4 regions of the Streptomyces sp. NPDC102259 genome follow, and region 1 is predicted to be linked to each of the others. Evidence: riboswitches for the same ligand, from Rfam matches in the RefSeq annotation. Region 1 holds a riboswitch; each other region holds the start of a gene.

Region 1 (7,111 bases):
CGGCGCGGCCGTCGCCGCACTCGTCGAGCCGGGGTCACGGGTGCTGCTGGACGCCGGCACCACGACCGTGCACGTGGCGGAACACCTCGCCGCGCGGGGCCCGTTGACCGTCGCCGTGCTCAGTCTGCAGGCGGCCCTGCGGCTGGCCGACCGTCCCGGCATCGACCTGCTGGTCGTCGGCGGCCGGTCCCGCCCCGGTGAGCGGTCCCTGGTCGGGCCGCTGGCCCTGCGCACCCTGGAGTCCCTGGCCTTCGACGTGTTCGTGATGTCGATCGGCGGAGTGCACGCCGTGCACGGCTGGTCGGAGTTCTCCCTCGAGGACGCGGCCGTCAAGCAGGCGGGACTCGGCCAGGCGGCCCGTACGGTCGCCGTCGCCGACGCGACCAAGCTGGGCGTCCGCGCCTTCAGCCAGGTCGCCCCGCTCGACGCCGTGCACTCCTTCGTCACCGACGCCGCCGCGGCGGACCCCGCCACCCATCCCGGCGGCCCGCAGACCCTGGACGCCCTGCGTGAAGCGGGCGTCGAGACCCAGCTGGCCTGAAACCGCCCCAGGAGACCCCGTGAAACCGCTGATGATCCTGGTCGCCGGCCCGTACCGTTCGGGCACCGGCGACGACCCCGCGAAGCTCGCGGCCCATGTGAGGGACATGAACGAGGCCGCCCTCGTCCTGTTCCGCGCCGGGCATCTGCCCGTCACCGGCGAGGCTCTCGCGCTGCCCCTGCTGGAGGTGGCGGGCGGCGCCGCCCCCGGCGACCCGCTCTTCGACGAACTCTTCCACCCGGTCGCCGAACGCCTGCTGGACCGTTGCGACGCGGTCCTGCGCATCGGCGGTCCGTCGCAGGGCGCGGACCGCATGACCGAGCGGGCCCGCGCCCAGGGCAAGCCGGTCCACACCGACCTCGCCGACATCCCCGACGCCCGCACCGCCGACGCCGCCGCCACCCTCCTCGAAGGCCGCCGATGACCGACCACGTCGACACCTCGCCCGCCCCCGTGTCCGGCTCCCACGACGCCTCGTCCCGGCCCGCTCCCGGCAGGTCCGGTACCCCCGGCATCGACGTCCCGGACCCCCGTGGCCGTACCGGACTCGACCGCCACGGACGCGACCTCACCGGCAACGACCGGGTCCGCGTCCTCGACGTCGAGGTCCTGGCCTGCGACTGGTCCGTCCTGCGCCGCACCACCTTCGACTACCGGCACAGCGACGGCCACTGGAGCCGCGAGCAGCGCGAGACGTACGACAGGGGCGACGGCGCCACGATCCTGCTCTACGATCCCGAGCGCCGTACCGTCCTGCTCACCCGGCAGTTCCGGCTGCCCGCGTACGTCAACGGACATCCGGACGGCATGCTGCTGGAGGCCGCGGCCGGGCTCCTCGACGGCGACGACCCGCGCGAGGCGATCCGCCGCGAGGCGGCCGAGGAGACCGGACGGGCGGTGCACGACGTCGAGCACGTCTTCGACGCGTTCATGAGCCCCGGTTCGGTCACCGAGCGCCTCAGCTTCTTCGCCGCCCCCTACGACGCCTCCGCCCCCGGTGCCGACACGGCGGGCGTGGCGGCCGAGGGCGAGGACATCACCGTGGTCGAACTCCCCTTCGCCGAGGCCCTCGACCTGGTCCGCACCGGCGCGATCGCCGACGCGAAGACCATCATGCTGCTCCAATGGGCCGCGCTGGACGGCCCGTTCGGGCCGCCGGGGGTCAGCCCACGCTGAGCCCGGTGAGGTCGGCCAGGGGCAGCGTGTGCTGCGTCTGGAGGACCTTCGCGCGCAGGTAGCGGACGTTGTGCGGGGTCGTGAAGACGCCCGTCGGGACACGGTCGTGGACGTCGATGCCCAGGTCCCGCAACTGGCCTGCCTTGTCGGGGTTGTTGGACAGCAGGTCCAGGCTCGTGATGCCCAGGGCGCGCAGCATCTGGGCGGCGGCCGTGTAGTCGCGGTCGTCCTCGGGCAGGCCGAGCGCGGCGTTCGCCTCGTAGGTGTCCAGGCCCTGGTCCTGGAGGGCGTACGCGTCGAGCTTGTTGTAGAGGCCGATGCCGCGGCCCTCCTGGCGGAGGTAGAGCAGGACCCCGCCGGTCGCGGCTATGCGCTCGACCGCCTCGCGCAGTTGGGGCCCGCAGTCGCAGCGGGCGGAGCCGAAGACGTCACCGGTCAGGCACTCGGAGTGCAGCCGGACCAGGGGGGTGGCCCCGGGCGCCTGCTCGCCGAGGACGACGGCGATGTGCTCCTGGCCGTCGGCGAGGCCGTGGAAGGTGACCAGTTCGGCGTCGACGGAGTAGCCGTCGGGGAAGCGCAGCGGTACCCGGACGCGGGCGCGCGGGGTGGCGGCGGGGGTGTCGGGCATGCGGTCTCCCGGGTCCGGAGGACGGTGGCAAGGCGGCACCGGGCCGACTTGTGCTTCAGATTTGAAGCAGATCCAACGAATCGAGACCCTACCCCATGCTTTAAATTTGAAGCAACTGCTTTGCGACCCCGCTCACGAGGTTCCGGAGCACGGGGACGAGCGCCGGCGCCATGGGAGGTCCTCGGGTGCCGTCTCGGCGCCGTCGTTCTCCTGGAACCCGCGCGCGACCTGCGTGAAGATCTCCTCCAGCTGTCCCACCTGCTCGGGGGTGAGCCGGTCGAAGAGGGCCGCGCGGACCGTCTCGACATGACCGGGCGCCACGTTCTCCAGCACCGTCATGCCCTCGTCCGTCAGGACCGCGACGCTGCCGCGCTTGTCCCGCGGGCAGTCCTCGCGCCGCACCAGCCCGTCCTTCTCCAGCCGGGACACCGCGTAGGTCAGCCGGCTGCGGGTGATCTTCAGCCGCTCCGCCAGCTCCGTCATCCGCAGACGCCGCTCCGGTATGTCGGAGAGGTTGGCGAGGATGGAGTAGTACAGGTGGGGCATGCCGGCCTCCTGCTGGAGCTGCCGGTCGATCGCGTCGTCGAGGAGGAGGTAACCGGCGACAAACGCGCGCCAGGCGCGTTGCTCCTCGGGGGTGAGCCAGCGAGTCGTCATGCACCCAGTGTAGGTTTGTTTCAAACTTGAACCAAGTCCGCCGTCAGGCTGCTGTCGAACCGTTGCCAGACCGCCGTCGAACCGCCGTCGGACCGAGCCCCGGGAGCCGCTCGATGCCGTACCCGTACGTCCTGCTGTCCGCAGCCGTCTCCCTCGACGGCTACCTGGACGACACCACGCCCGAGCGCCTGCTCCTGTCCAGCCGCGCCGACTTCGACCGCGTCGACGAGGTACGCGCCTCCGTGGACGCCATCCTCATCGGCGCCGGCACGATCCGCGCAGACAACCCACGGCTCCTCGTGAACTCCCCGGAGCGCCGCGCCGCCCGCGTGGCCGCCGGACGGCCGCCGTACCCCCTCAAGGTCACCGTCAGCGGCTCCGGCGACCTCGACCCGGCGGCGAACTTCTGGCACACGGGCGGCGAGAAGGTCGTGTACACGACGGACAAGGGCGCCGAACGGGTCCGCGCGCTGGGCATCGCCGCGGACGCCGTCCCGCTCGGCCCCGAACTGGACTGGCGCCGTCTCCTCGAACACCTCCACGACGTGCGCGGGGTGCGCCGCCTCATGGTCGAGGGCGGCGGGACGATCCACACCCAGCTGCTCCGGGAGGGCCTCGCCGACGAACTCCAGCTGGTCCTCGCCCCGCTGTTCGTGGGCGACCCGGCCGCGCCCCGCCTCTTCGGGCCCGGCGGCTACCAGGGCGGACGCCTGCGCCTGGTGGAGACCCGGCGCATCGAGGACATCGTCCTGAACCGCTACGAGCCCACCGCCCCCGGCGCCGGACCGCTGCCCGCCGCGGCCGACCGGCACTGGCTGGCCCTCGCCTGCGCACTCGCGGCCGACTGCCCGCCGTCGGAGACCGCCTTCAGCGTCGGCGCGGTGATCGTGGCCGCCGACGGCACGGAGCTGGCCCGCGGCCACTCCCGCGAGGCCGGCGACCCGGTCGTGCACGCCGAGGAGGCCGCCCTCGCGAAGCTCGACCCCGCCGACCCCCGGCTGCCCACGGCCACCGTCTACAGCAGCCTCGAACCGTGCGCCCGCCGCTCCTCCCGCCCGGCCCCCTGCGCCCGCCTCATCCTCGACGCGGGGGTGCGCAGGGTGGTCACGGCCTGGCGCGAGCCGGACACCTTCGTCAAGGAGGCGGACGGGACCGGTCTGCTGGTGGCCCGGGGCGTCGACGTCCTCGTCCTCCCGGAGTACGAGGAACGGGCGAAGGAGCCGAACCGCCACCTCCTCTGAGGCGGCTGGGGCCCCGTGGATCAACCGGTGTGCTTTCCGCCCCGCTGATGGCGTACAGTTGTGTTCATCGCCGCGGGGTGGAGCAGCTCGGTAGCTCGCTGGGCTCATAACCCAGAGGTCGCAGGTTCAAATCCTGTCCCCGCTACTGATGAACCGAAGGCCGGAATCCGAAAGGGTTCCGGCCTTCGGCGTTTCGTCGGACCCTCCCTCACTCTTGGTGACCGGACGACCGCCCTGTGCATAACAACTGAGTCACCATCAGCGCTCCTGTGACTGATGAAGCGTTTCCGGGGCATGCCGAGGCGTGGTCAACTCGCCCGTTTTTCACCGCTGCTGGCCTAAAAGTCCAGGCCAGAAATGTTGTTGATCAAGAGGAACGGCTTGGAAACCCACCCCCGGGTCTATTAACGTTCGATAACGCAGCGCGGTCGTCCCAGCCGGCACCAGAGTCGGCTCCGTGCGGCACGTGCCGAATCCCGCAAGGGAACCGGGGAACCACCACCTTGGGGTGAATCACGCGGAAGCCGTCGTGAACTCGCAGAGTCCACGACCGGTATACGCGCGTAGGAGACCTTCCCGCTCCGAACCCGTCAGCTAACCCGGTAGGCGACGGAAGGAAAGGAGTGCGCCCGCGTGGCGTCCAACCCGCCTGCCCCCGAGGCCCCGTACGCGCCCAGCCAGCCATCCACCGAGACCTTCGGCTACGGCGGCTACCGCACCGACGAGGGCCCGTGGGAGGAGTGGAACCCCACCGCGGAGTCCACCCGCCCGGTACGCGGCAAGCACCGCGTCGCCAAGCAGCGCGGCGGCGGATTCGCCCGCAGCTCCACCGTCCTCGGCGTCGGCGTCATAGCCGCCGTCAGCGCGGGCGGCATGGCCAGCGCCAACACCGGCAAGGCGCCGGTCTCCATCTCGATGCCCGACCTGCCCAACGTGGGCTCACTCATCTCCGACGACGAGCCCGCCCCGGAAGCCGCCCCGGCCCTCGCCAGCTTCGGCTCCGAAGCCGCCGTGGACACCCAGGAGAGCGTCTCCGACGCCGGCGAGGCGCTGCGCAGCCGGATCATGGCGCAGGCCGAGTCGCAGCAGTCGCAGGTCGAGGTCAAGGCCCTCGCGGCAGCGGCCAAGGCCGAGTCCGACGCCGCCGCCAAGGCCGAGAAGGAGGCGGAGGCCAAGGCCGCCGCCGCCAAGAAGAAGGCCGCCGAGGAAGCCGCCGCGAAGGCCGAGGCCGCGCGCCTGGCCGAGCTGGCCAAGCAGTACACGCTGCCGACCTCCTCGTACACCATCACCTCGACGTTCGGCCAGGCCGGTTCCCTCTGGTCCTCCGGCTACCACACGGGTCTCGACTTCGCCGCGCCGACGGGCACGCTCATCAAGGCCGTCCACAGCGGGACCATCACCGAGGCCGGTTGGGCCGGTTCCTACGGCTACCGCACCATCCTGACCCTGGACGACGGCACCGAGCTGTGGTTCTGCCACCAGTCGTCGATCAGCGTCAGCGTCGGCCAGAAGGTCGCCACCGGTGATGTGATCGGCCGCGTGGGCGCGACCGGGAACGTCACCGGCGCCCACCTCCACCTGGAGGTCCACCCCGGCGGCAGCGCCGACGGCATCGACCCGGCGGCCTGGCTGCGCGGCAAGGGCCTCAACCCCTGAGCGGTTCCGCTCCCGCGGACACCCTGATCCACCCCGGCAGCCCCGACGCCCCGCGCGTCGGGGCTGCCGGTCTGTGCGTCGGGGCTGCCGGTCCGTGCCGTTCACAGGCGCTGTTCACATGTTCTTCGCGTCACGTCCGGAATGGGCGGGCCGTCGGCGCCCGTTGAGACGAAGCATGACTTCTCTTCGCAAGCTCGGCTCCTCCGACCTCGAGGTCTTCCCGCTCTCCCTGGGCGGCAACGTCTTCGGCTGGACCGCCGACGAGAGCGCCTCCTTCGCCGTACTCGACGCCTACGCGGCCGCAGGCGGCAACTTCGTCGACACCGCCGACTCCTACACGGCGTGGATAGAGGGCAACAGCGGTGGTGAGTCCGAGACCATCATCGGCAGGTGGGTGCGGGCCCGGGGCAACCGCGACGACGTCGTGATCGCCACCAAGGTGAGCCAGCACCCCGAGTTCCCCGGTCTGTCCGCCGACAACATCAAGGCCGCCGCCGACGCCTCGCTCCGCCGTCTGGGCACCGACCACATCGACCTCTACTACACGCACTTCGACAAGCCCGAGGTGCCCGTCGACGAGATCATCGGCGCGCTCGACGAGCTGGTGCGGGCGGGCAAGGTCCGGCACATCGCCGCCTCCAACATCTCGCCCGAGCGGCTCCAGGAGTCCCTGGAGTTCTCCGACCGCGAGGGCCTGGCCCGGTACGTCGCCCTCCAGCCCCACTACAACCTGGTCTCCCGCGACACCTACGAGGGTGGCCTCCAGGACCTCGCCGCCCGCTTCGGCCTCGCCGCCGTCCCGTACTTCGCGCTGGCCGCCGGCTTCCTCACCGGCAAGTACCGGCCCGGTACGACCGTGGAGAGCGCCCGCGCGGCCGGCGCCGCCAAGCACCTCGACACCGAGCGCGGCCGGAACGTCCTCACCGCCCTGGACGAGATCGCCCAGGCCCATGACACCGAGATCCCCACGGTCGCCCTGGCCTGGCTCGCCGCGCAGCCGACGGTGGCCGCGCCGATCGCCTCCGCGCGGACGGTCGAGCAGCTGCCGGCGCTGCTGGCGGTGGCGCGGCTGGAACTGACGGCGGAGGAGATCGCCCGGCTGACCCGCGCCTCGGCCTGACCTGCGCCTCGGCCTGACCTGGGCCTCGGCGTGACCCGCCTCGGCCCGAGCTACTGGTGCGGGTGGGGAGCGGGGTACGGCCCCGACGGATA
Region 2 (7,111 bases), on a different contig from region 1:
CATGGACCGGATCCGCGTCGAGTGCCCGTGGTCCTCCCGGCAGACCCACAAGGGCCTGGCGAAGTACGCGGTCGAGGAGTCGTACGAACTGGTCGAGGCGATCGAGGACGGCGACCACGACGAACTCCGCGAGGAGCTGGGCGACGTGCTGCTCCAGGTCGTCTTCCACGCCCGCATCGCCGAGGAGGACGAGGAGTCCCCGTTCTCCGTCGACGATGTCGCGGGCACGATCGTCGCCAAGCTCATCCACCGCCACCCCCATGTCTTCGGCGACGCCACGGCCACCACCCCGGAGGAAGTGAAGGAGCACTGGCTGCGCACGAAGGCGACGGAGAAGCGGCGGGAGTCGGTGACGGACGGCGTCCCCCTGCATCAGCCCGGACTGGCCCTCGCGGCGAAGCTCGTGTCCCGGGCCCGCACGGCACGCCTCGAGGTACCGCTGCCGGCGGCCGAGGGCATCGGCTACGAACTGCTCGCCCTGGCGGCACGAGCCGAATCGGAGGGCGTCGACCCGGAGGCGGCACTGCGCGCCGCGGCCAGGGCGTACCGGGACGCGATCCGCGGTGTCGAGGGGGTCGATGGTTAATACGGTGAGTTCCTGATCCGCCGAGCCACGAGGACGAAGCCGCCGAGGTATGCCGGCCCGCGCCGCCGCAGCCGACGGCGACGAGGGGGCCGCAAGGCCGCCGACAGGGGGCACCCCGGCGCGGGCAAGGCCCTCGCGGAGCGCGGCGAGGACACCGCTACGGTCAAGGGGTGACCGAGCAGCCCGAGCCAGACAGCACCGCTCCCGAACTCTTCACCTGGGAGTTCGCGACCGACCCGTACCCCGCCTACGCCTGGCTGCGCGAGAACGCGCCCGTGCACCGCACCGTGTTGCCCAGCGGTGTCGAGGCCTGGCTGGTCACCCGGTACGCCGACGCGAAACAGGCCCTCGCCGACCAGCGGCTCTCCAAGAACCCGGCGCATCATGACGAACCGGCGCATGCCAAGGGCAAGACCGGCATCCCCGGTGAGCGCAAGGCCGAGCTGATGACGCATCTGCTCAACATCGACCCGCCGGACCACACCCGGCTGCGACGGCTCGTCAGCAAGGCCTTCACGCCCCGCCGGGTCGCCGAGTTCGCGCCCCGCGTCCAGGAGCTGACGGATCAGCTCATCGACCGGTTCGCCGCCGAGGGCACGGCCGACCTCATCCACGACTTCGCCTTTCCTCTCCCCATCTACGCGATCTGCGACCTCCTGGGCGTGCCCCGCGAGGACCAGGACGACTTCCGCGACTGGGCGGGGATGATGATCCGGCACGGCGGGGGTCCGAGGGGCGGGGTCGCGCGGTCGGTGAAGAAGATGCGCGGCTACCTGCTGGAGCTCATCCACCGCAAGCGCGCGGAGCTCCCCGCGGACCCGGCTCCCGGCGAGGACCTCATCTCCGGTCTGATCCGCGCCTCGGACCACGGCGAGCACCTCACCGAGAACGAGGCCGCCGCCATGGCCTTCATCCTGCTGTTCGCCGGCTTCGAGACGACCGTCAATCTCATCGGCAACGGCACCTACGCCCTCCTCACCCACCCTGAGCAGCGCGGACGCCTCCAGCGGTCGCTCACCGAGGAGGACGGCGACCGCGGCCTGCTGGAAACCGGCGTCGAGGAACTCCTGCGCTACGACGGCCCCGTGGAACTCGCCACCTGGCGGTTCGCGACCGAGCCGCTGAGCGTCGGCGGGCAGGACATCGCGCCGGGCGACCCCGTCCTCGTGGTGCTGGCGGCCGCCGACCGTGACCCGGCGCGCTTCTCGGACCCCGACACCCTCGACCTGTCCCGCCGTGACAATCAGCACCTCGGCTACGGACATGGCATCCACTACTGCCTGGGCGCCCCGCTGGCCCGGCTGGAGGGCCAGACCGCGCTCGCCACCCTCCTGACCCGGCTGCCCGACCTTCGACTGGCCGCGGATCCGGCCGAGTTGAGGTGGCGCGGCGGGCTCATCATGCGCGGACTGCGGACGTTGCCGGTCGAGTTCACTCCGGTGCATTCCGGCTCATAAGCGGTCCATGTCTGACCGGACGTCAGCCGGAGTGTGACCGTTCGGCGGAGCAAAGGTGACCAACACTCAAGTCTGTGATCTTCACGTGATCTGCGCGGCATTAACTTGTGACAAGTGATCGTCTGCCGATACGTTCACTCGTCAGCGCGGAGCATCGGTCTCACCCGCCGCGCCGGTCAGTGCTGTCCAGAGAAAGGCCCCTCGCATGCTCTCCGGGAACGGTCGTCACCGTCGCCCCCGCCAGGCCCCGGCCCTCCTTGTCGCGGCCGGAGTGACGGGCTCCGCCATCGCCATTCCGCTGCTCGCCGCCTCCGGCGCGAGCGCGGCCGACGGCACGGTGTGGGACAAGGTGGCGCAGTGCGAGACCGGCGGCTCATGGAGCGCCGACGAGGGCGGCGGGGAGTACGGCGGCCTGAGCCTCACCCAGAAGGACTGGGAGGCGTACGGCGGCCTCGACTACGCGACGAGCCCCGACCTGGCCAGCCGCAGCCAGCAGATCGCCGTGGCGCAGAAGGTGCTCGCGGCCGACGGGATCGGCGCGTGGGGCACCTGTGGGCTGACCTCCGGGCTCACCCAGGAGAACGGCGCGCTGAACGTGGACACCGGCGTGGCGGACGACTCGTCCGACTCGTCCGACTCCTCTGGATCTTCCGGATTGTCCGACCTGTCCCGGGGCTTGTCCGGATCCTCGGGTTCCTCGACGAGCGGCGACTCCTCGACCGGATCGTCCGACTCATCCGGCTCGTCCGCTGATTCTTCCGGTTCGCCCTCGGCGTCCGCTTCCTCCCCTTCGTCCTCTTCCTCCGCTGCCACGGATGGCTCCGGCTCGACCGGCGGTTCCGGCGGCCGGGGTGAGGGATCGGCGGGCGACGGCTCGCCCACGGCGACCCCAGAAGCGGATGACTCAGACAATTCCGGCCAGGATGAGGGCTCTTGGAGCCTCGTCGACACCGGCTCCCTCGGCTCCGGCCGCCACCGTGGCACCACCGCCGACGAGGCGACGGCCAAGAGCGCGACCGACGCCGGCGTGGACGGCACCACCACCGCCTCCGCCGGCCGGCACGCCGCGGCCACCTATGTCGTCCAGGAGGGCGACTCCCTTGCGTCCATCGCCGACTCCCTTGGCCTCGACGGCGGATGGCGCGCCCTCTATGCCGAGAACAGGGGCCTCATCGGCGCCGACCCGAGCGACATCGCCGCCGGTCAGACCCTCGACACAGGGGTGGAATAGGGCGCAAAGCCCAAGAAAAACAGCGGGAGTTCACGTCACACTTCACACCGAATGTCCCTTTTGGTGAAAGTGTGGGATGAGTCTCAGAAGCCCTGATCGTCTTTGAAATTCAGCCGATCGCGTGTCTACGGTCGAGGCCACTCGGCAACCCGAGCCCCGGCCGTCGCAACGCCGAATCCTGCCAGCGACGAACCGGGAACAGTCGTCGCGCAAGCGCCGTAGGCAGGAGCGGGGGACCCAAGGTAAGTGCCGCGCCGGTCGGTTGACCGGAACGGCTCGGGGTGAAGCCACACCTCCCACGGAGCAGCGCTCCGGCGGGCGAGGACGTGGCCGGGCAACTCACACGGCCCGAACCCGACAGCTCACCTCGCAGGCGTCGGTGAGGGGATCCACCATGCTGTTTTCCGCCAAGGGCAAGCACCGCCGCCCGTCCAAGGCGACCCGCGTCGCCGCGCTCGCCGGCGTCACCGGTGTCGCCATCGCCGCCCCGCTCATGGCGGCCGGCAGTGCCTCCGCCGCCACCGCCTCCGAGTGGGACGCGGTCGCCCAGTGCGAGGCCGGCGGCAACTGGTCCATCAACACCGGCAACGGCTACTACGGCGGCCTCCAGTTCTCGGCGTCCACCTGGGCCGCGTACGGCGGCACCGCCTACGCCTCCACCGCCGACCAGGCCTCCAAGTCCCAGCAGATAGCCATCGGCGAGAAGGTCCTCGCGGGCCAGGGCAAGGGTGCCTGGCCGGTCTGCGGCACCGGCCTGTCCGGCGCCGCCTACAACGGCAGCAGCGCCGGCTCCTCGAGCTCCGGCTCGTCCAGCTCCTCCGGTTCCTCCAGCTCGTCGAACAGCGGCAGCACCAGCAGCCGCTCCACCGAGGAGCAGAGCGCCTCCCGCTCGACCGACCGCCCTGCCGCCTCCAAGACGGTCACCACCCCGACCGGCAAGAAGGTCAAGAAGGGTGACGGCGAGTACAAGGTCGTCAAGGGCGACACCCTCAGCTCCATCGCCGAGAAGCACAAGGTCAAGGGCGGCTGGGCGAAGCTGTTCGAGCTGAACAAGGACATCGTCGTCGACGCGGACCTCATCTACCCGGGCCAGCAGCTGCACCTGAAGTGACACCTGGCCCCAAGAGAAGCCACAGCGCCCTCACATCCGAGGTCGGCACACTGAAGACCTCGTGAGGGTCACCCCCCGTCCCCACGGGCTCCCCGCTCCGGTGCGTGTTCCCCCGTACGCACCGGAGCGGGGTTTCTCTTTGCCCGTTCGTCACTTCCTGTCGACCTTTCTCGGCCACCCCCTTTGTTCCGGGCGGAAACAATAGGTACGGTCTGTCTGTCCACGGGACGGTCGGTCGGCTGCCGACGGCCCCGGGGCGGTTAGGCTCTAGTCGCAAGGCCCAGCCAGGGCTCATCAAGGCCCCTGGGCCCCGCACAACCAGCGTCACATCCCAAGAAGGAGATGCTCGTGCCGTCCATCGACGTCGTCGTAGCCCGGGAAATCCTGGACTCCCGAGGCAACCCCACGGTCGAGGTCGAGGTCGGCCTCGACGACGGCAGCACGGGTCGTGCCGCCGTTCCGTCCGGCGCCTCCACCGGTGCCTTCGAGGCCATCGAGCTCCGCGACGGTGACCCGAACCGCTACCACGGCAAGGGTGTCGAGAAGGCCGTCCTCGCCGTCATCGAGCAGATCGGCCCGGAGCTCGTCGGCTACGACGCCACCGAGCAGCGCCTGATCGACCAGGCCATGTTCGACCTGGACGCCACCGACAACAAGGGCTCGCTCGGCGCCAACGCCATCCTCGGCGTCTCGCTCGCCGTCGCGCACGCCGCCTCCGAGGCCAGCGACCTGCCGCTGTTCCGCTACCTGGGCGGCCCCAACGCGCACCTGCTGCCGGTGCCGATGATGAACATCCTGAACGGCGGCTCGCACGCCGACTCCAACGTGGACATCCAGGAGTTCATGATCGCCCCGATCGGCGCGGAGTCCTTCTCCGAGGCCCTGCGCTGGGGCGCCGAGGTCTACCACACTCTCAAGAAGGTGCTGAAGACCAAGGGTCTGTCCACCGGCCTCGGCGACGAGGGCGGCTTCGCCCCGAACCTGGAGTCCAACCGCGCCGCCCTCGACCTCATCATCGAGGCCATCAAGCAGGCCGGCTACATCCCCGGCGAGCAGATCGCGCTCGCGCTCGACGTCGCCGCGTCCGAGTTCTACAAGGACGGCAAGTACGAGTTCGAGGGCAAGTCCCGCTCGGCCGCCGAGATGACCGAGTACTACGAGGAGCTCGTCTCCGCGTACCCGCTCGTCTCCATCGAGGACCCGCTGTACGAGGACGACTGGGCCGGCTGGAAGGTCATCACCGACAAACTGGGCGACAAGGTCCAGATCGTCGGCGACGACCTCTTCGTCACCAACCCCGAGCGTCTGGCCCGCGGCATCGAGGAGGGCTCCGCCAACGCCCTGCTCGTCAAGGTCAACCAGATCGGTTCGCTGACCGAGACCCTGGACGCCGTCGAGATGGCCCAGCGCAACGGCTTCAAGTGCATGATGTCCCACCGCTCCGGCGAGACCGAGGACGTCACCATCGCCGACCTCGCGGTCGCGGTGAACTGCGGTCAGATCAAGACCGGCGCCCCGGCCCGCTCGGACCGCGTCGCCAAGTACAACCAGCTGCTGCGCATCGAGGAGATCCTCGACGACGCCGCGGTGTACGCCGGCCGCAGCGCCTTCCCGCGCTTCAAGGGCTGAGCACAGGCCGACGCCGCTGACCCGAACCGGGTCAAGGCTCCGCCAGTCGTACGTACGTCCCCGTACCCGGTCCCGTACCGTGTGCGGGGACGTACGCACGTGTGAGACGGGAGGCGGGAAGCAGTGGCCGTGAAGGACCGGGACCGTTTCTCCACCGCGACCAGGATCAAGCTGCTCGGCGAGCAGACCGCGGCCCGGGTCTACCGCTCCCAGACCAAGCGCCAGGCCCGCCGCTCCCGGCTCACCGGCCGCGCCGCGCTCCTCGCGCTCGTCCTGTGCACGCTGATCGTGGCCCTGGCCTATCCGATGCGTCAGTACGTCTCCCAGCGTGCCGAGATCGCCGATCTGGAACGGGAGAAGCAGCAGGCAGCAGAACGCGTCGAGCAGTTGCGCGACCTCAAGGCGCGCTGGCAGGACGACGCCTACGCCGAGCAGCAGATCCGGCAGCGGCTGCACTACGTGCTGCCGGGGGAGACCGGGTTCGTCGTGATCGATCCGGACGCGGCCAAGCAGTCCCGCGCCGACCTCGGGGCGACCGACCGCCCCTGGTACTCGAACGTCTGGGACGGCGTCGACAAGTCCGACGCCTCCGACCAGTGAACTGACCGATAGAAAGACAGGCATGGAAACGCCCCCGCCGACCACCCCGCGCACCGAGCCCACCGACGCGGACGTCGAGGCCTTCAAGCAGCAGCTCGGACGGCCGCCGCGCGGTCTGCGCGCGATCGCGCACCGCTGCCCGTGCGGCGAGCCGGACGTCGTGGAGACGGCCCCCCGCCTGCCCGACGGCACCCCCTTCCCGACGCTGTACTACCTGACGTGCCCGAAGGCCAACTCGGCCATCGGCACGCTCGAGGCGAACGGCGTGATGAAGGAGATGACGGAGCGGCTGCGGACCGACCCGGAACTGGCCGCCGCCTACCGTGCCGCGCACGAGGACTACATCCGGCGCCGGGACGAGATCGAGGAACTGAAGAACTTCCCCAGCGCGGGCGGCATGCCGGACCGTGTGAAGTGCCTGCACGTGCTCGTCGCGCACTCCCTGGCCGCCGGCCCGGGCGTGAACCCGCTCGGCGACGAGGCCCTGGAGATGCTTC
Region 3 (7,111 bases), on a different contig from region 1:
GGGCCGAGCCGGCCGTGGGTTCGATGAGCCCCATCAGCATGCGGATGGTGGTGGTCTTGCCGGAGCCGTTGGGGCCGAGGAAGCCGAAGACGCTGCCCGCCGGGACGGTCAGGTCGAGGCCGTCCACGGCGAGCTGTCCACCGCGGTAGCGCTTGGTGAGGCCGCGGGTGTGGATGACGGCGCCGTCGTCCCCGGACTCCGGCACGGGCTCCCGCACAGGCTCCGTGGACTCCGGCACGGGCTCCCGCTCGGACACCGTGGACTCCGGCACGGGCTTTCGTGCCGACTCCGGGACGGGCTCCCGCGCCGCCTCCGGGACGGGCCCCCGTACCGACTCCGGGACGGGCTCCCCTACTGACTCCCCCATCGGCTCGCTCCCCCTCCGGCTTCCCGGCCTCCGGTGTCCGGAGGCCGGCCTCTGCCCTACTTCACCCGCTCCACCGCTTCGTCACTTCGTCACTTCACCGCTTCATCATTCACCGCTCGATCACTTCGCACGCTTCGACCGCCGGCCTACTTCGCCGCGTTCGCCGCCTTCACCAGGGCGTCCTTGGTGACCGCGCCGACGTAGACCTTGCCGTCGTCCGTCATCAGGGCGTTGATCAGGCGGGTGGAGAAGACGGTCCCGGAGCCGAACTTGCCGGTCACCTTGTCGCCGAAGGAACCGAGGAAGCCGCCGAGGTCGCCGCCGGCCTCCGCGCCCGAGGGCATGCCCTCGCCGCCGGTGTCGAAGACGGCCACGGACGTCCAGCCCTCGCCGAGGACGTTGAGCCCGTCGAGGCCGTCCGGGCCCTCGACGCCCTCCACGCCTTCGAGACCCTCCACGCCGTCGAGACCCTTCGCGAGGTCGTCGGACTTCTCGGAGTGCCTGGGGGCGGACTCCCCGGCCTCGTCACCCTCGGTGAGTTTCGCGCCCTTGGGGGCGGTGAAGTCGAAGGTGGACGCGGCGGGCTTGGCGAAGCTGACCTGGGTGAAGCCGGCGTCCACGACGGCCGCGCCGCCGCTCGCCGGGGTCAGCGTGAACTTCAGCGGCAGGCCCGTCTTCGCGTCGACGGCCACACTGATCGCGCCGACCGTGGAACCGGACTGCTTCGGCTTGACCAGCAGCTTGTAGGCGTCACGGCCGGCGACCTGGACGGTGCCGTCGACGGTCACGGAGGTCGTGTCGTCGACCGCCTTCAGAGCGTCCTCGGTGAGCTCCTTGGGCGTGGCGGGGACCGGGGTCTCCGCCTTCCCGGAACCCTTGCCGGAGCTCTCGTCGGCGGTCGAGTGGTAGACCTCGTTGGAGGCGCTGTCGTACCCCCACACGTCCTTGCCGTTGTGGATGACGCTGTACTCGGCCGCGTTCTCCAGCAGCGAGAGTTTCTGCCGGTCCGGGCCGTCGGCGGCGACGCGCAGGGTGTGCGTGCCGGCGGCGAGTTCGGTGAGCTTGGTGGACGGATCGGCGGACGAGCCGTCGCCGCCCTGCCCGGTGGCTCCCGAGAGGAGCCCGCTCTCCAGACCGCCGAGGTCGGGCAGCCCGAGATCGGTGCTGATCTTCACCGTTCCGGACAGCTGCTGTACGTCCGAAGCGGCGATCTTGTCGAGGAGCTGCTGTGCGGTGATCTTCGGCAGGTCGGGGTCGCCGGAGTCGGCGAGCGCCGGGACCAGCCCGATCGTCGCCGCCGCGACACCGATCACGGTGACCGGGACGATGTACCGTGCGGCCTTGCGCCGTCCGAGGCGCAGGTCGTCGGCCTCTCCGGCGGTCGACTCCCCGCCGGTGGTGGTGTCGTCGGATGCCTTCGGTGCCATGTGTGCCTTACCTCCGTCGTCGGCGGCGGCTGGTCATCTCGCGCCTGAACGTCCCCACCCCAAGCCGCCATTCTCACCCGAATCGGTGAGGAGTGGTGTTTTCCGTGGTTCCCATCTGACCAAATCGACCACGGGTAAGCGTCAGCCCGAGGGCTCAACTCCCGTACGCCTGCGGTATGACACAAAGGTGACGAGCCGGCATCCGACCCGTAGGGGTCGCTGGGGTCAGCCCGCCCGGTGGACCACCGCGTCGCAGAGTTCCATCAGCGCCGCCTTCGCGTCGCACTCCCGCAACGGCGCCAACGCGGACCGCGCTTCCTTCGCGTACCGCACGGTGTCCCGGCGGGCCTGCTCCAGCGCCGGGTGGGCCCTGAGCGCCTCCAGCGCCTCGGTGTGCCGGGCGTCGTCGGTCAGGTCGGAGTCCAGCAGCTCGCACAGGGCGATGTCCTCGGGCAGCGACAGCCGCGCCGCCCGCTCCCGCAGCCGCAGCACGGGCAGCGTGGGAACGCCCTCGCGCAGGTCCGTGCCCGGCGTCTTGCCCGACTCGTGCGAGTCGGAGGCGATGTCCAGGACGTCGTCCGCCAGCTGGAAGGCGACGCCGAGCCGCTCGCCGTACTGCGTGAGCACGTCGACGACCGTCTCGTCGGCGCCGGACATCATCGCCCCGAACCGGCAGGCCACCGCGACCAGCGAGCCCGTCTTGCCGCCGAGCACGTCGAGGTAGTGGTCGACCGGGTCCCGTCCGTCCGTCGGACCCGCGGTCTCCAGGATCTGCCCGGTGACCAGCCGCTCGAACGCCTCGGCCTGCACCCGCACCGCCTCCGGCCCGAGGTCGGCCAGGATGTGGGAGGCGCGGGCGAAGAGGAAGTCACCCGTGAGGACGGCGACGGAGTTCCCCCAGCGGGTGTTCGCGCTGGACACCCCGCGCCGCACGGCCGCCTCGTCCATCACGTCGTCGTGGTACAGCGTGGCCAGGTGGGTCAGCTCCACCACGACGGCCGACGGCACGATGCCGGGCGCGTAGGGGTCGCCGAACTGCGCCGCGAGCATCACGAGCAACGGCCGGAACCGCTTCCCGCCCGCGCGTACGAGGTGCTGGGCGGCCTCCGTGATGAACGGGACCTCACTCTTGGTGGCCTCGAGCAAGCCTTCCTCGACAGCCGCCAATCCGGCCTGGACATCGGCTTCCAGAGCCTGGTCCCGCACGCTCAGCCCGAACGGCCCGACGACGGTCACGAGGGGTCTCCTGTCTGCTGGTGTCTACTGGCGATTACGCGGTTTGTCGATAGGTCTCTGCCATCACTCAAGTCAGCGTATCCGGTCACGTTTCGATCACCGATAGCCCCCACGTCCCGCAGGCTCGAATGGACTCGCCCGGGCGGCGCCCCGCAGGCCAGGCGCTATCGGATCCCGCCCGATATGTTTTCGATCAGCTCATATGAGCGGACATGGAGAGAGTTTCCGGGAAGCGGAGATTCATGTCCCGGACCGCGGCACCCGTCGGGCCGACGGGCCCGGCCGCCCTCTCCCCACGTGACGACGATCACGCATTCTCTTCAGCCTCCCCCGCGCGCGTCGGGCGCGACGGCAGGCGATTCTCCCCCGCGGTCCATTGCCGGTCCTTTAACAACGACTTGGGTTTAATGCCCGATTCGCCGCTCTTGTGAATGCTGGTGACTTGGCTCACCCCCCAGGGGGATCCGACCCGACCTCGTCCTTCACCGATTCTCCGCACCCCTCAAGCAAGTTGAAGGTTTGCACCCACAAAGGATCAAGCACCTCATAGGTCACAGACCAAGGTCAATAGGGGTGATCTGTGAATCCGGTACTTGTTTCGGACATGTGCTCTCGCATACGTTCCCGGCCTGTCGGGTGGAACGCCGAATCCTGCCGCCGCCCGAACACCCATCGATACCGCTCGGCAGGAGCGGGGGAACCAGGTAAGTCGCCGAAACGGATTTTCCGGATGTCTTGGATAACCAAGACTTTTCGGACAGCCGGGACGGCTTGGGGTCAAGCCGCGACCGTCAGGACGCGACCGGGCAGCTCCCGCCCGAACCCGACAGCTCACCTCGCAGGCGCCGGAGAGGAAAATCGTCATGCCCGCTGCCGCTCAGACGCGCCGCAACCGTTTCGTCCGCACGCTCGCCGTCGCCGCCACCGGCGCGGCCGTGCTCGCTCTTCCCGTCCTCGGGGCGACCACCGCCTCCGCGGCGACCCCGGCCGTCTCCACGGCCACCAGCCTCGGCTACGCCAACAACCTCGACGGCTGGATCCGTGCCTCCCTCCAGGTCATGGGCCAGCACGGCATCCCGGGGACGTACAACGGCATCTACCGCAACGTCATCCGCGAGTCCTCCGGCAACCCCAACGCCATCAACCTCTGGGACTCCAACGCGGCCGCGGGCATCCCGTCCAAGGGGCTGCTCCAGGTCATCGACCCGACCTTCCGCGCCTACCACGTCAACGGCACGTCGTGGGACTCCTACGACCCGGTCGCGAACATCACCGCCGCCTGCAACTACGCGGCCGCGCGCTACGGCTCGATCGACAACGTGTTCGGCGCGTACTGACCGTCCCGCCGACCGGTCGCCGATATCGGCAGCCGGTCGCGGTGCCGGTGGCCGTCCGCCGGTAGCCGGCGTCGGTGGCCGGTAGCCGGTAGCCGGTAGCCGGTAGCCGGTAGCCGGTAGCCGGTAGCGGTTATGGAAACAGTTGTTCGAGGACGACGGCCACGCCGTCGTCCTCGTTCGACGTCGTCACCTCGTCGGCCACCGCCTTGAGTTCCGGATGGGCGTTGGCCATGGCTACGCCACGAGCCGCCCAGTCGAACATCGGGATGTCGTTGGGCATGTCCCCGAAGGCGATGGTGTCCTCGGGCCGCAGCCCCAGGTGTTCGGCGGCCAGGGCCAGACCCGTCGCCTTGGTGATCCCGCAGGGCTGGAGCTCGACCGTGCCCGGCCCCGACATGGTGACCGTGGCCAGCGAACCCACCACCGAGCGGGCCGTCGACGCCAACTCGTCGTCGGACAACGTGGGATGGCGTAGCAGCACCTTGCTGATCGGCTCGCACCACAGGTCGTCGCGCCGGCCGACGCGCAGGGCGGGCAGCGTCGGGTGCGGCATCCGGTAGCCCGGCTCGATGAGCGTCAGCCCGTCGACCCCGTCCTGGTCGACGGCCGCGTACAGCTGGCCGACCTCCGCCTCGATCTTGCCGAGCGCGGTCTCGGCCAGCTCCCGGTCCAGGGTGACCGACCACAGCAGACGGTCCGCGCCGGCGTCGTACAACTGCGCGCCCTGCCCGCACACCGCGAGCCCCCTGCTGTGCAGCCGGTCGAGCAGCGGGCGCACCCGAGGCGCGGGCCGTCCCGTCACCACCAGGTGACGTGCCCCGGCGGCCGCCACCCTCGCGAGCGCGTCGAGCGACCGGTCGGAGAAGGTGTCGTCGCCGCGGAGCAGCGTCCCGTCCAGATCGGTGGCGATGAGGGAGTACGCGGTGCGCGCGGCATATGCGGTGGGTGCGGCCATGATCAGAGAATACGGACCCCGGGCCCCCCTGGTTCGACGCGAACCGGACGACGTTCGTGTCCTGTCCTGTTCTGCCAACTCCCCTTGTGCGCCTGGCTCACGACTGGCTGCCGACCGACTCAATGAAACGGCTTTCTGGCACATCGCCGGGTAGCGGACGGTTAAAGGCCTCTGCACCGGTTGGCAGCAACATGCGACGCTATCTACCGCGACGCCCGGGTGGAGCGGTACCGTCCAGGTGTCCAGGGGGGACTTGATCGGGGGGTCAGGTTGAGCAGTGGGCGCATTCGTGTGCTGAGGCCGCAGGACCTCGGCGAGGGGGAGAGGGAGCGGTGGCGCGCGCTGCGTGCCGCGTCGGCGCTTCCGCGAAACCCCTTCATGGAACCGGAGTTCACCGACGCCGTGGGCCTGCTACGGCCACGCTCGCGGGTGGCGGTGGTGTACGAGGGGCGTGAGCCGGTCGGCTTCCTGCCCCATGAGCGGGGCCGGCTCGGACGGGGCCAGGCACTCGCGTACGGCGTCTCGGACGCGCAGGGCGCGGTGCTGGCCCCGGGTCTCGGGCTGAATACCGACGAACTCATGCGGGCGTGTGCCCTGTCGAGCTTCGCCTTCGACAACCTGGAGGCGGAACAGGCGCTGTTCATCCCGCACGCGGCCGAGGAGTACGCCTCCTATGTCATCGACGTCGAAAAGGGTTACGAGAGCTACGAGTCCGTACTGCGCGCCCAGTCGCCGAAGTTCCTGAAGACGACGCTGTCCAAGGAGCGCAGGCTCGGGCGTCAGGTCGGGGAGCTGCGGTTCGTGTTCGACGAACGCGATCCGGCCGCGCTGCGCACGCTCATGGCGTGGAAGTCCGCGCAGTACCGCAGGACCGGCCGCCGGGACCGGTTCGCGCGGGAGTGGATCACCCGGCTCGTGGACGCGCTCTCCGCGACGCGCGCGCCGGAGTGCTCCGGCACGCTCTCCGTCCTCTACGCCGGCGGCCAACCGGTCGCCGCGCACTTCGGACTGCGTTCGTCGACCGTCCTGGCCTGCTGGTTCCCTTCGTACGAACCGGAGTTCGCGAAGTTCTCACCCGGCCTGGTGCTGCATCTGCGGATGGCCGAGTCGGCCGCCGCCGAGGGCATCGGCCTGCTCGACCTGGGGCGGGGCGCGGCCGAGTACAAGGACTCGCTGAAGACCGGGGAGCTGCCCGTGCACGAGGGGGCGTGGTCGCGTCCGGGGGTGGGCGCCGCGCTCTCCTGGCTCAGCCGTGAGCCGTCCCGCCGCGCGCATCACTTCGTGCGCAACCGGCCCAGGCTCGCCGCGGCGGCCGCACGGACCTTGAAGGGCGCGGGCCGACTGCGCCGATCGTGAGAGGTGGCCGCGGCCGGCCGACATGGGGGCGTGACTGGCCCGACGGGCGTGGCGGGTGCGACGGGCGTGACGAATGCGACGGGTGCGACGGCCGTAATCGGCGTGAGACAAGGGGGGTTCATGTACCGCGCTGCACGTGCACAGCAGGAGATACAGAGGTTCCTGGACATCGAGCCGGTGCAGGTCGCCGAGCTCGAACTGGACGACGGCGGTGTCCTCGAACCGGGTCCGGGCAGTCCGCCCCTCACGCACGGCGAGGTGTTCGTGCTGGTCAGGAGGGGTGGGCAGCCGATCGGGACGCTGCTCGGGACGGTACCGGAGGGTGCGGACCCGAAGGCGGTCCTGACGGGCCTGGCCACTCGCGAGCGGGCGCCCTGGGTGCCTTCCGCGAAGCCCGCGCTCGGGACCGCCCCGACCGCCACCGTCCCGACCG
Region 4 (7,111 bases), on a different contig from region 1:
TACGACGTCGGTTCACGCCACGAAGTCAAGGGGCGTACGGGTCTTGCTCACCTTTTCGAGCACCTGATGTTCCAGGGCTCGGGCCAGGTCAAGGGCAATGGCCACTTCGAGCTGGTCCAGGGGGCCGGCGGCTCGCTCAACGGCACCACCAGTTTCGAGCGCACGAACTACTTCGAGACCATGCCCACCCACCAGCTGGAGCTCGCCCTCTGGCTGGAGGCCGACCGCATGGGCTCGCTGCTCACCGCGCTGGACGACGAGTCGATGGAGAACCAGCGCGACGTCGTCAAGAACGAGCGCCGTCAGCGCTACGACAACGTCCCCTACGGCACGGCCTTCGAGAAGCTGACGGCCCTCGCCTACCCGGACGGCCACCCCTACCACCACACGCCGATCGGCTCGATGGCCGACCTGGACGCGGCGACCCTGGAGGACGCGCGCGCGTTCTTCCGCACGTACTACGCGCCCAACAACGCGGTCCTCTCCGTGGTCGGCGACATCGACCCGGAGCAGACCCTCGCCTGGGTCGAGAAGTACTTCGGCTCCATCCCCGGCCACGACGGCAAGCCCGCGCCCCGTGACGGCGGCCTGCCCGACGTCATCGGCGAGCAGCTGCGCGAGGTCGTCGAGGAGGAGGTGCCGGCCCGTGCGCTGATGGCCGCCTACCGGCTGCCCGAGGACGGCACGCGTGCGTGCGACGCCGGCGACCTGGCGCTCACCGTCCTCGGCGGCGGCGAGTCCTCCCGCCTCTACAACCGGCTGGTGCGCCGCGACCGTACGGCCGTCGCGGCCGGCTTCGGCCTGCTGCGGCTCGCCGGAGCGCCCTCCCTGGGCTGGCTGGACGTCAAGACGTCCGGCGACGTCGAGGTGCCCGTCATCGAGGCCGCCATCGACGAGGAGCTCGCCCGGTTCGCCGAGGAGGGCCCCACGGCCGAGGAAATGGAGCGGGCCCAGGCGCAGTTGGAGCGCGAGTGGCTCGACCGGCTCGGCACGGTCGCCGGCCGCGCCGACGAACTGTGCCGGTTCGCCGTCCTGTTCGGTGACCCGCAGCTCGCCCTCACCGCCGTCCAGCGCGTGCTGGACGTCACGCCGGAGGAGGTGCGGGAGGTCGCCAAGGCCCGCCTGCGCCCCGACAACCGCGCGGTGCTCGTCTACGAGCCGACCGCCGCCGAAGCCCCCGCCGACCAGGACGAGAACGAGGAGGCGGCCCGGTGACCGAGCTCGCCACGATGGACTTCCACCCCCAGCCCCGGGCGGGCGAGGCCAAGCCGTGGGCGTTCCCGGCGCCCGAGCGCACCGCGCTGGCCAACGGCCTGACCGTGCTGCACTGCCACCGTCCCGGCCAGCAGGTCGTCGCCGTCGAGATCCTCCTCGACGCGCCCCTGGACGCCGAGCCGGCCGGCCTCGACGGCGTCGGCACGATCATGGCGCGCGCCTTCTCCGAGGGCACCGACAAGCACTCCGCCGAGGAGTTCGCCGCCGAACTGGAGCGCTGCGGCGCCACCCTGGACGCGCACGCGGATCACCCCGGTGTCCGGCTGAGCCTCGAAGTGCCGGCCTCGCGCCTGCCCAAGGGCCTCGGTCTGCTCGCCGACGCCCTCAGGGCCCCGGCCTTCGCCGACAGCGAGGTCGAGCGCCTCGTCCGCAACCGCCTGGACGAGATCCCGCACGAGCTGGCCAACCCCTCCCGGCGCGCCGCCAAGGAGCTCTCCAAGGAGCTGTTCCCGGCCACCGCGCGGATGTCACGCCCGCGTCAGGGCACCGCGGAGACGGTCGAGAAGATCGACTCCGCGGCCGTACGCGCCTTCCACGAGAAGCACGTCCGTCCCGCCACGGCCACGGCCGTGATCGTCGGCGACCTCACCGGCGTCGACCTGGAGGCGCTTCTGGGCGACACCCTGGGCGCCTGGACGGGCTCCTCGGCCGAGCCGCGGCCCGTGCCGCCGGTGACCGCCGACGACACCGGCCGGGTCGTCATCGTGGACCGTCCCGGCGCCGTCCAGACGCAGTTGCTGATCGGCCGGATCGGCGCCGACCGGCACGACCGTGTGTGGCCCGCGCAGGTGCTCGGCACGTACTGCCTCGGCGGCACCCTCACCTCCCGGCTGGACCGCGTCCTGCGCGAGGAGAAGGGCTACACCTACGGTGTCCGCGCGTTCGGGCAGGTCCTGCGGTCCGCCCCGGACGGCTCGGGCGCCGCGATGCTCGCCATCAGCGGGTCCATCGACACCCCGAACACCGGTCCCGCTCTGGACGATCTGTGGAAGGTGCTGCGCACCCTCGCAGCCGAGGGGCTGACCGACGCCGAGCGTGACATCGCCGTGCAGAACCTGGTCGGTGTGGCGCCGCTGAAGTTCGAGACCGCCGCGGCCGTCGCCGACACGCTGGCCGACCAGGTCGAGCAGCACCTGCCGGACGACTTCCAGGCCACGCTGTACCGGCAGCTGGCCGCGACCGGCACGGTGGAGGCCACCGCGGCGGCCGTGAACGCCTTCCCGGTGGACCGGCTGGTGACCGTCCTCGTCGGCGACGCGGCCCAGATCAAGGAGCCGGTCGAGGCCCTCGGCATCGGCGAGGTCAAGGTCGTGTCCGCGGAGTAGTTCCCGGCAACGGCACACGCGTGTGGGGGCCCTGGTCGACGAAAGCGTCACCAGGGCCTCCGCATGTCCGAATTGATGCGGAGGTTGCCTGTCTGCCCTGTGGGATGCGCTACAAAAGCCGGGATCCGTTTGAGGATTGAAACCCGCGCCGCTTAGCGTCATCCGGGCTGTTCGTCAGGCAGTGCGCCGCAGCCGCGGCACCGGACAGTCATCGCCGAGTCCCCGTATGGCGCGAGCCAGGGGAGCCGGGGACCCACTTGTGAAGTCCCTGGGGTGAATCGGACGCCCGCGCGTGAACGCGAGGGGGTCCGTAGGAGACCTTCCTGCTCCGAACCCGTCAGCTAACCCGGTAGGCGAGAGGGAAGGAAAGGACACCCCCAACTTCATGGCGTTCACCTGCGCCACCGGCAAGCACCGTCGGCCCAGCCGGATGCAGCGCACCAGCGTCCGCGCTGCGGGCATCGCGGCGCTCACCACCACCGGTGTCATGGCCACCGTCGCCTCCACCCCGGCCTTCGCCGCCGAGCCCACCCCCGAGCAGACCGGGCTGATCCCCGTCGTCGCCGCCGGCGAGTCCGTCGCCGAGCAGATCGACGACCAGGTCGCCGTGCAGAAGCACGCGGCCTTCGAGGAGGCCGCCCGCCAGGCCGCCGCGAAGAAGGCCGTGGAGGAGCGCGAGGCACGCGTGCGTGCCGCCCGCGACGCCGAGCGCAAGCGCCTCAACACCTTCGTGTCGCCGATCACCGGTTCCTACGTCTCCACCGGCTACCAGGCCAGCAGCTCGCTGTGGTCCTCCGGCAGCCACACCGGCATCGACTTCCACGCCGCGAGCGGCACCTCCGTGCACGCGGTCGGCTCCGGCACCGTGGTCGAGGCCGGCTGGGGCGGGTCCTACGGCAACCAGATCGTGATCAAGATGAACGACGGGACCTACACCCAGTACGGTCACCTGTCGTCCCTCGCGGTGTCGGTGGGCCAGACGGTCACCCCGGGCGAGCGGATCGGCCTGTCCGGCGCCACCGGCAACGTCACCGGCCCGCATCTGCACTTCGAGGCCCGCACCACCGCGGAGTACGGCTCGGACATCGACCCGGTCGCGTACCTCCGCAACCACGGTGTGAACGTCTGACGACCCTCGGCGACAGATCGTCTTGCCCCGGCCCTCCCGGCCGGGGCTTTCGCCGTTTCCGAGACCCTGCTGTCCAAAAAATATCCCTGGATTCCGGCCCGCCATCGGAAATTCCCGCTGATTGCAATAGAGTCACGGAACACACGTCAATCGTCGACGTTTCACGGGGATTAAGGCGGAGGTCCGTCATGCGTATTCCGGCGCACTCGGTGTGCACGGCCATTCGGGACGACATCGTCGCGGGTGTCTACGAGCGCGGCAGCCGCCTCACCGAGGAACTCCTCGCCCGTCGCTACGGCGTTTCCCGCGTCCCCGTCCGCGAGGCGCTGCGCACGCTGGAGGCCGAGGGCTTCGTCGTCACGCGGCGGCACGCGGGCGCGTGCGTCGCGGAGCCGACCGAGCAGGAGGCGGCGGACCTGCTGGAGATGCGCATGCTCCTGGAGCCGCTCGGCGCCTCCCGGGCCGCCCAGCGGCGCACCGAGGCCCATCTGAAGGTGCTGCGCGGACTCGTCCGGCTGGGCCAGGAGCGGGCCAGGCGGGGCAACAGCGAGGATCTGCGCTCCCTGGGGAGCTGGTTCCACGAGACCCTCGCCCAGTCCTCCGGAAGCCATGCCCTGACGTCGATGCTCACTCAGCTCCGCCACAAGATCGCCTGGATGTACGCGGTGGAGGCGCCGGCCAACCCCGTGGAGTCCTGGGCGGAGCACGGCGCGATCGTGGACGCGGTGGCGCGCGGCGACGGCGAGCGCGCGCGGGCGATCACGGCGCTGCACACGGAGCGCGCGACGTCCGCGCACCGGCTGCGCTTTTCCGGCGGCCCCGAGCGCGCCGACCGTGTGAGGACTTCGCAACCTCCCGTAAACATGACGGGTCTGCGGCATTAACACGGGGGCCGTATACAAAGAGGGGGATAATTCGCGGGGGATTATTTCTGCTGCCCGTAAGGGGAAATGCGAAGGGCTCGCCCGATAATTCGGACGAGCCCTTCGGGGTCAGCGGGACGGCACTTTAGAAGTGACGAACACCGCCACCGTCAATTGAGCAACCCCGACGACGCGCGACCGCGTCCGCGAGAGCGGCGTCGGCTCGGGCGCACAGAGGGCTGCGCGCTCAGACGGTCTCGGGGAGCTCCTCGAGACCCTCGGCGACCAGCTTCGCCAGCCGGTCGAGGGCCGCGTCCGCGCCGTCGGCCTCGGAGGCGAGGACGATCTCCTCGCCGCCCTGGGCGCCCAGGCCGAGAACGGCCAGCATGGAGGCCGCGTTGACGGGGTTGCCGTCGACCTTGGCGATCGTCACCGGGATACCTGCGGCCGTGGTGGCCCGGACGAAGATGGAAGCGGGGCGGGCGTGAAGGCCCTCGGCCCAGCCGACGTTGACGCGGCGCTCAGCCATGTGATGCTGCCCTTCAGTGTTCAGGTTGTCTAGACCAGTGTTCCACACGTGAAGCGAGTGAGGGAGGGGTCGTGTGGTCCCCTCCCGACGTGGACGTCGGATCGCGGCCTCGATCCGACGTGCGTCCTCCACAGACTGCCTCGCGCCGTTGTCGTACGCGAGCCGTACTCTGGGCCCCATGCAGAGCGCGTCGGACCGGCACGAGTACCCCGCCCACTGGGAGGCCGACGTGGTGCTGCGCGACGGCGGCACCGCGCGCATCCGCCCCATCACCATCGATGACGCCGAGCGCCTGGTCAGCTTCTACGAGCAGGTTTCGGACGAGTCGAAGTACTACCGTTTCTTCGCGCCCTACCCGCGCCTGTCCGACAAGGACGTCCACCGCTTCACGCACCACGACTTTGTGGACCGGGTGGGACTCGCGGCCACGGTCGGCGGCGAGTTCATCGCCACCGTACGCTATGACCGCATTGGTGCCGACGGCATGGCAGCCTCGGCGCCGGCCGACGAGGCCGAGGTCGCGTTCCTCGTGCAGGACGCCCACCAGGGCAGGGGCGTCGCCTCCACGCTGCTCGAGCACGTCGCGGCCGTGGCACGCGAGCGCGGCATCCGCCGCTTCGCGGCCGAGGTGCTCCCCGCCAACACCAAGATGATCAAGGTGTTCACGGACGCCGGTTACACCCAGAAGCGCAGCTTCGAGGACGGCGTCGTCCACCTGGAGTTCGGCCTCGAACCCACCGAGCGCTCCGTCGCCGTGCAGCGCGCGCGGGAACAGCGTGCCGAGGCGCACTCCGTGGGGCGGCTGTTGGCGCCCGGCTCCGTAGCCGTCGTCGGCGCAGGCCGCACCCCCGGCGGCGTCGGCCGAAGCGTCCTCGGCAACCTCCGCGAGGCGGGCTTCACCGGGCGGTTGTACGCCGTGAACAAGGCTTTCCCCGAGGACCTGAAGGAACTGGACGGGGTGCCCGCCCACCGCTCGGTGCGCGACATAGCGGCGCCCGTCGACCTCGCGGTCGTCGCCGTCCCGGCGGAGCAGGTCCCCGAGGCCGTCGCCGAGTGCGGCGAGCACGGCGTGCAGGGACTCGTGGTCCTCTCCGCCGGTTACGCCGAGAGCGGCCCCGAGGGGCGGGAGCGCCAGCGCCAACTCGTCCGGCACGCACGCGCGTACGGTATGCGGATCATCGGCCCCAACGCCTTCGGAGTCATCAACACCTCCCCAGAGGTGCGGCTGAATGCCTCGCTGGCCCCGGAGATGCCGAGGCCCGGCCGCATCGGTCTGTTCGCCCAGTCCGGCGCCATCGGCATCGCCCTGCTGTCCCGCCTCCACCGGCGTGGCGGGGGCGTCACCGGCGTCACCGGCGTGTCGACGTTCATCTCCTCGGGCAACCGCGCGGACGTCTCGGGCAACGACGTCCTCCAGTACTGGTATGACGACCCCGACACGGACGTCGCCCTCATGTACCTGGAGTCCATCGGCAACCCGCGCAAGTTCACGCGCCTCGCGCGGCGGACGGCGGCCGCCAAGCCCCTGGTCGTCGTCCAGGGCGCCGGTTCCGCCCCGCAGGGACACGCCGTACGGGCGACGCGGCTGCCGCACGCGACGGTGTCGGCGCTGCTGCGGCAGGCCGGCGTGATCCGCGTGGACACCATCACCGAACTGGTCGACGCGGGCCTGCTGCTCGCCCGACAGCCGCTGCCGACCGGCCCTCGGGTGGCGATCCTCGGCAACTCCGAGTCGTTGGGCCTGCTGACGTACGACGCCTGTCTCTCGGAAGGGCTGCGGCCGCTGCCGCCGCTGGACCTGACGACCGAGGCGTCGGCCCAGGACTTCCACGCGGCGCTGGCCCGGGCGCTGGCCGACGAGACGTGCGACGCGGTGGTCGTGACGGCGATCCCCGCGATCGGGGAGAGATCGCCCGGGGACGCGGAACTCGCGGAGGCCCTGCGGTCGGCCGCGGCGGCCGCTCCGGCCAAACCGGTGCTCGTCGTGCAC

Evidence for each region. Region 1 has a riboswitch for cyclic di-AMP ahead of ACIRPU_RS16435 (M23 family metallopeptidase). Riboswitches for the same ligand answer to the same signal wherever they lie in the genome.
Region 2: linked by a shared signal. The riboswitch ahead of ACIRPU_RS27740 (transglycosylase family protein) and the one ahead of ACIRPU_RS16435 (M23 family metallopeptidase) in region 1 are both predicted to bind cyclic di-AMP.
Region 3: linked by a shared signal. The riboswitch ahead of ACIRPU_RS31305 (transglycosylase SLT domain-containing protein) and the one ahead of ACIRPU_RS16435 (M23 family metallopeptidase) in region 1 are both predicted to bind cyclic di-AMP.
Region 4: linked by a shared signal. The riboswitch ahead of ACIRPU_RS09265 (M23 family metallopeptidase) and the one ahead of ACIRPU_RS16435 (M23 family metallopeptidase) in region 1 are both predicted to bind cyclic di-AMP.

The regions. Positions count from the first base shown of each region.
Region 1 is NZ_JBIWMA010000006.1:20,649-27,759, reverse strand. It holds gene ACIRPU_RS16470 (DeoR/GlpR family DNA-binding transcription regulator) at 1-541, shown strand, start outside; gene ACIRPU_RS16465 (DUF4406 domain-containing protein) at 573-965, shown strand; gene ACIRPU_RS16460 (NUDIX domain-containing protein) at 962-1,717, shown strand; gene ribA (GTP cyclohydrolase II) at 1,704-2,345, opposite strand; gene ACIRPU_RS16450 (MarR family transcriptional regulator) at 2,478-3,002, opposite strand; gene ACIRPU_RS16445 (dihydrofolate reductase family protein) at 3,116-4,243, shown strand; tRNA gene ACIRPU_RS16440 (tRNA-Met) at 4,315-4,388, shown strand; cyclic di-AMP (ydaO/yuaA leader) riboswitch at 4,701-4,869, shown strand; gene ACIRPU_RS16435 (M23 family metallopeptidase) at 4,877-5,899, shown strand; gene ACIRPU_RS16430 (aldo/keto reductase) at 6,075-7,019, shown strand; gene ACIRPU_RS16425 (PrsW family glutamic-type intramembrane protease) at 7,070-7,111, opposite strand, start outside.
Region 2 is NZ_JBIWMA010000013.1:183,934-191,044, forward strand. It holds gene ACIRPU_RS27725 (nucleoside triphosphate pyrophosphohydrolase) at 1-586, shown strand, start outside; gene ACIRPU_RS27730 (cytochrome P450) at 757-2,043, shown strand; gene ACIRPU_RS27735 (transglycosylase family protein) at 2,249-3,274, shown strand; cyclic di-AMP (ydaO/yuaA leader) riboswitch at 3,479-3,665, shown strand; gene ACIRPU_RS27740 (transglycosylase family protein) at 3,669-4,385, shown strand; gene eno (phosphopyruvate hydratase) at 4,728-6,014, shown strand; gene ACIRPU_RS27750 (septum formation initiator family protein) at 6,138-6,614, shown strand; gene ACIRPU_RS27755 (DUF501 domain-containing protein) at 6,637-7,111, shown strand, end outside.
Region 3 is NZ_JBIWMA010000017.1:32,835-39,945, forward strand. It holds gene ACIRPU_RS31290 (ATP-binding cassette domain-containing protein) at 1-367, opposite strand, end outside; gene ACIRPU_RS31295 (outer membrane lipoprotein carrier protein LolA) at 514-1,794, opposite strand; gene ACIRPU_RS31300 (polyprenyl synthetase family protein) at 2,020-3,030, opposite strand; cyclic di-AMP (ydaO/yuaA leader) riboswitch at 3,663-3,890, shown strand; gene ACIRPU_RS31305 (transglycosylase SLT domain-containing protein) at 3,894-4,367, shown strand; gene ACIRPU_RS31310 (HAD family hydrolase) at 4,498-5,322, opposite strand; gene ACIRPU_RS31315 (GNAT family N-acetyltransferase) at 5,614-6,678, shown strand; gene ACIRPU_RS31320 (glycosyltransferase) at 6,799-7,111, shown strand, end outside.
Region 4 is NZ_JBIWMA010000003.1:127,224-134,334, forward strand. It holds gene ACIRPU_RS09255 (pitrilysin family protein) at 1-1,215, shown strand, start outside; gene ACIRPU_RS09260 (M16 family metallopeptidase) at 1,212-2,600, shown strand; cyclic di-AMP (ydaO/yuaA leader) riboswitch at 2,803-2,971, shown strand; gene ACIRPU_RS09265 (M23 family metallopeptidase) at 2,986-3,729, shown strand; gene ACIRPU_RS09270 (GntR family transcriptional regulator) at 3,918-4,613, shown strand; gene ACIRPU_RS09275 (HPr family phosphocarrier protein) at 4,840-5,121, opposite strand; gene ACIRPU_RS09280 (GNAT family N-acetyltransferase) at 5,300-7,111, shown strand, end outside.